2 regions of the Bacillus basilensis genome follow, and region 1 is predicted to be linked to the other one. Evidence: riboswitches for the same ligand, from Rfam matches in the RefSeq annotation. Region 1 holds a riboswitch; the other holds the start of a gene.
What was found. A riboswitch is a leader RNA that binds a small molecule or an ion and turns the genes downstream of it on or off. The one in region 1 is predicted to bind preQ1.
Positions count from the first base shown of each region.

Region 2: linked by a shared signal. The riboswitch ahead of queC (7-cyano-7-deazaguanine synthase QueC) and the one ahead of ACQVV1_RS13475 (QueT transporter family protein) in region 1 are both predicted to bind preQ1.

Region 1 covers NZ_JBNTQO010000005.1:302,192-304,603, forward strand. The annotation lists gene ACQVV1_RS13470 (aldose 1-epimerase family protein) at 1-847, opposite strand, end outside; PreQ1 riboswitch class I at 980-1,024, shown strand; gene ACQVV1_RS13475 (QueT transporter family protein) at 1,031-1,516, shown strand; gene ACQVV1_RS13480 (ribonuclease H family protein) at 1,668-2,327, shown strand; gene ACQVV1_RS13485 (zinc-finger domain-containing protein) at 2,340-2,412, shown strand, end outside.
Region 2 covers NZ_JBNTQO010000005.1:60,339-62,750, forward strand. The annotation lists gene kinB (sporulation sensor histidine kinase KinB) at 1-921, opposite strand, end outside; PreQ1 riboswitch class I at 1,129-1,172, shown strand; gene queC (7-cyano-7-deazaguanine synthase QueC) at 1,266-1,928, shown strand; gene queD (6-carboxytetrahydropterin synthase QueD) at 1,928-2,412, shown strand, end outside; gene queE (7-carboxy-7-deazaguanine synthase QueE) at 2,412-2,412, shown strand, end outside.

The DNA of each region.
Region 1 (2,412 bases):
ATGTAAATGTTTCATTCGCTTGCAAAGATTGAATTCCTTTTTTTTCCTTGAAATCTTTTGCTGGATTTACTTCATCAGCAATACCGTACCAAGGTTCGATACATAGGAAAGGTGCATTCTCGCCTGGTGTCCATACGCCGACAAATGGGAATCCGTCAAATTCTACTTTTACAAATTTATTATGTTTATGAGAACGAATAGAGATTTCATCCGTATTCATATTTTCAAAAATAAGCGCATCATTTTTAAATAAATCGTATGTAAGTGGTAATTCATTCGTATTTTCAGCGATTAATTGCTTTTTACTTGAAAGGTAAGGTCCTTCTAATACACTTGTTTCTAAGCGTTCAGAACTATTAAATGATAAATAATAATCTGTAAATGATTCGCCCTCTAATAACGGGAAGTTGAAACCAGGATGTGCTCCGATTGAGAAGAATATTTCTTTTGAAGTGGGGTTATTCACTTCATATGTTACATGAACGATTTGTCCCTCTAGTTCATAAGACACGAGTAATTCAAATTCGTATGGGTATTTTTTTAATGTTTCTTCATTACTAGTAACGATATAAGTGATTTTCGTTTCACTTTGTTCTTTTACAGAGAATGTAAGATCACGAGCGAAGCCGTGTTGTGTTAAAGAATAAGGTTTACCATCTACGTAGTATGTATTATCTACTAATCGGCCGACAATTGGGAATAAAATTGGTGCACGGCGTCCCCAATAAGTAGAATCACCTTGCCATAAGTATTCTGTATTGTCTGCTTTTAAGCGAACGCTTTGTAATTCTGCACCTTTGTCAGAGATGGTAACGATCACGTTTTCATTTTGAATTGTTGCAGTCATGAAGTAAAACCTCCTAAATCTTTCATATATTTCATTATACGTTGTCTAAAAGAAAAAAGGTAGTTCATGATAGGAATCTATTGACGAAAGGGGGGCTACCGCGTAAAATATAATCTTGTTGCTTAAAAAACGAATAACGTGGTTCGAAACCATCCCACGTAAAAAAACTAAGGAGATTTTGTCATGAATATTAGAACATTAGTCGGTAATGGTATTTTAGCGGCATTATATATTGCTGTTTCTATGCTTATTCAGCCATTTGGCTTTACGAGTGTACAGTTTCGTATTTCAGAGATGTTTAATCATCTCGTTGTATTTAATAAGAAAGCAATTTACGGAATTGTATTAGGTGTATTTTTAACGAATCTCTTTTTCTCACCTATGATCGCTTACGATTTAGTATTTGGAGTAGGGCAATCTATTCTTGCACTAGTTGCAACCATTATTTCTATGCGATTCATTAAAGGTGTTTGGGCTCGTATGATTTTTAATACAGTTATCTTTACAATTACAATGTTTATGATTGCAATTGAACTTCATCTTGCATTTGATTTACCATTTATGTTGACTTGGTTAACATGTGCCGCCGGTGAATTTGTTGTAATGGCCATTGGTATGCCTGTAATGTACTGGATTAATAAGCGAGTACAATTTGAAAGATTTATGTAATAGATGAAAGAGCTATTCCTAAAGGGATAGCTCTTTTTGCATGTGATAATATTGAATATAATTCAGAGACTCTTGATAAAATATAATAAAATAAAGTGAGGCTTTCATTAGCTGGATACATATAAGAAGTCTTACATAAGGGGAATGTAGTATGAAATATAAAATTCATTGGTTGTATAAAACAAAGCGCGGTTTGCAGACGGAATTAACGACAGATTATATGAACATAGAAGATGTACTGCAATTTGCAGAGGATTTTGAGAAAACAGGAAGAGTAAAAGAATTATTATTTTACGATGAAATGGATGCAGAATGGTCATTAAAAGAGATGAAAAAACTGAGTAAGCAAGTGGAGGATGAGCCCCAAGAAATACTCGTTTATTTTGATGGTGGTTATGATGTGCAGACGAAAGAAGCTGGAGTAGGTATATGTGTGTACTATAAAAAAGGAAATAAAAACTACCGAATTCGCCGCAATGCATATATAGAAGGTATATATGATAATAATGAAGCCGAATATGCGTCATTATTATACGGTATGAATATACTAGAGGAATTAGGGATCAAGTATGAAGCAGTTACACTTCGCGGGGATTCTCAAGTGGTATTGCAACAATTGGCTGGAGAATGGCCTTGCTATGATGAGCATTTAAATCATTATTTAGACCAAATTGAACAAAAAGCGAAGCAAATGAAATTAAAACTTGTATGCGAGCCAATATCTAGAAAACAAAATAAAGAAGCACATCAATTAGCAACGCAAGCATTAGAAGGAACAGTCATTGATAGTCATAAAGAAATAACCGAATAGAGAGGTGCAACGGTGGATAAAAAGCAACTCATTACAGAGGTAAATGACTTATTAGAAACGTATTGTGAAGGGTGTTTTTTGCGAG
Region 2 (2,412 bases), 240 kb from region 1:
TAAAATATTTAACAAGCATTGATTTAGTTTTTGTTTTTCTCCCGCGATAAAAAAAGAAGTGCTTTGCTTTATATAATGTGTACGCACATTTGCTAAATTAGCAAGCGGTGTAATTAACGATAATGCATGTAGTAGTTCTTCTTCTAACTGTAATCTTTGTTCTTTTTCAATACTTGGTTTTGCAAAGGTTAAATAATCTGTAAGAACGTGGTTTGCTTGTTCGATTCCGTTGATGGCTATGTCAATATATAATTTTCGCTCCTGCTCAGTACATGTATCTGATTGTAAAAGTTGCAAAAATCCTTTCGTTGAAGTTAATGGATTGCGAATTTCATGAGAGATAGACGCTGCCATTTCACCAATTAAATGAAATTTTTCAGCATTCATAAGTTCGTTTTGGAGACGCACTTGAGTTTGTAATATGTGTAGTAAATATAAAATAAGGATCGTACCAAGTATCGTACATAACTCATACACAATAATATGTGGTATATAATCAGCCTTGTTTGTAACCTTTGAAAGGAAGAAAGGTATCCAACTAAATCCGTATGTGAGACTGTAGATAATAGCAAGTATTATTTTTATACGATTAGAAGTTCGATTGAAAAATTTGTATGTAAATAATAGGACAATAAATAGAAGGATAGAACCGATAATCGATGGGAAAACACCTATTCCTCCTAATAAGAAGCGGTATATATTTAATACAACTAATATAGATCCACCAGCAATAGGACCTCCGGTTAATGTACCGACAATTAATACGATATGACGCATATCAAATTGAAATCCATAATTTGTTTTTGCTGCGAAAGTGATACATAGTATAGTAACGAGGCAACATAATACAATAAATATTGCTGAATTTAATTTAGGAGAACGTTTCCCTTTTTGATTCCAAAATAAATGGTATACGAGCATTGTAACAAGGATGAATAATATATTTAAAAAGAGATAAATAATAAAGGGTTTCAGTGGGATGCCTCCTCTCTTCTCACATTAAATTAATCATACTATAAAATGAAAGAAATGAAATGAGAAATAGCGGAAAAATCAGAAATTTTTTCTGGTAGTATACAATATGTTACAATAACCTTTGTCAATGAAAGAAGGAATTCCGTGCAATGCACGGGAGAGGTTCGCGAACTCCCTCTATAAAAAACTATGGAAACAACAATATCTTTAGGTATTGTTTTGTTTTTTTATTGTGACAGTTCAAGAACGTTCTTTCTTCTTATTCGTAGTAGAGAAGGAGAATGAGTGAAATGAAAAAAGAAAAGGCAGTTGTTGTTTTTAGTGGAGGACAAGATAGTACGACATGTTTATTTTGGGCAATAGAGCAGTTTGCAGAAGTAGAGGCTGTAACGTTTAATTACAATCAACGTCATAAGCTAGAAATTGATTGTGCAGCGGAAATTGCAAAAGAGCTAGGAATTAAACATACGGTACTAGATATGAGTCTATTAAATCAACTTGCTCCAAATGCGTTAACGAGAACCGATATGGAGATTACACATGAAGAAGGTGAATTGCCATCGACGTTTGTAGATGGACGAAATTTACTATTCTTATCATTTGCTGCTGTATTAGCAAAACAAGTTGGAGCACGTCATATTGTAACGGGTGTATGTGAAACTGATTTTAGTGGTTATCCAGATTGCCGTGACGTGTTTGTGAAATCGTTAAACGTTACTTTAAATTTATCCATGGATTATCCGTTTGTGATTCATACACCACTTATGTGGATTGATAAAGCGGAAACATGGAAATTATCAGATGAACTTGGAGCATTCGAGTTTGTTCGAGAAAAAACATTAACATGTTATAACGGAATCATTGGTGATGGTTGCGGTGAATGTCCAGCATGTCAACTTCGTAAAGCAGGATTAGATACGTACCTACAAGAACGCGAAGGAGCGAGTAACTAATGGATAATTTCTTTGGATTTCGCATTGTAGAAAATTTGCAAAAAATGGACGAGGATATTCAGCGTAAACAGCTCAAATATCATAATAAAAGAGTAATGGTCAGCAAGGAATTTACATTTGATGCAGCACACCATTTACACTGTTATGAAGGAAAATGTAAAAACTTACATGGTCACACATATAAAGTTGTATTTGGGATTAGTGGATATGTAAATGAGATAGGTCTTGCGATTGACTTTGGAGATATAAAAGAAATTTGGAAGAATGAAATAGAAATTTATTTAGACCATCGTTATTTAAACGAAACGTTACCAGCGATGAATACGACTGCTGAAAACATGGTCGTTTGGATTTACGAAAAGATGGCAGAAGCATTATTAAAAGATAATCGTGCGAACGAATATAAAGGAGCTCGTGTTGAATTTGTTCGTCTTTTCGAGACGCCAACTAGTTATGCGGAAGTAAGACGGGAGTGGATGCTCGA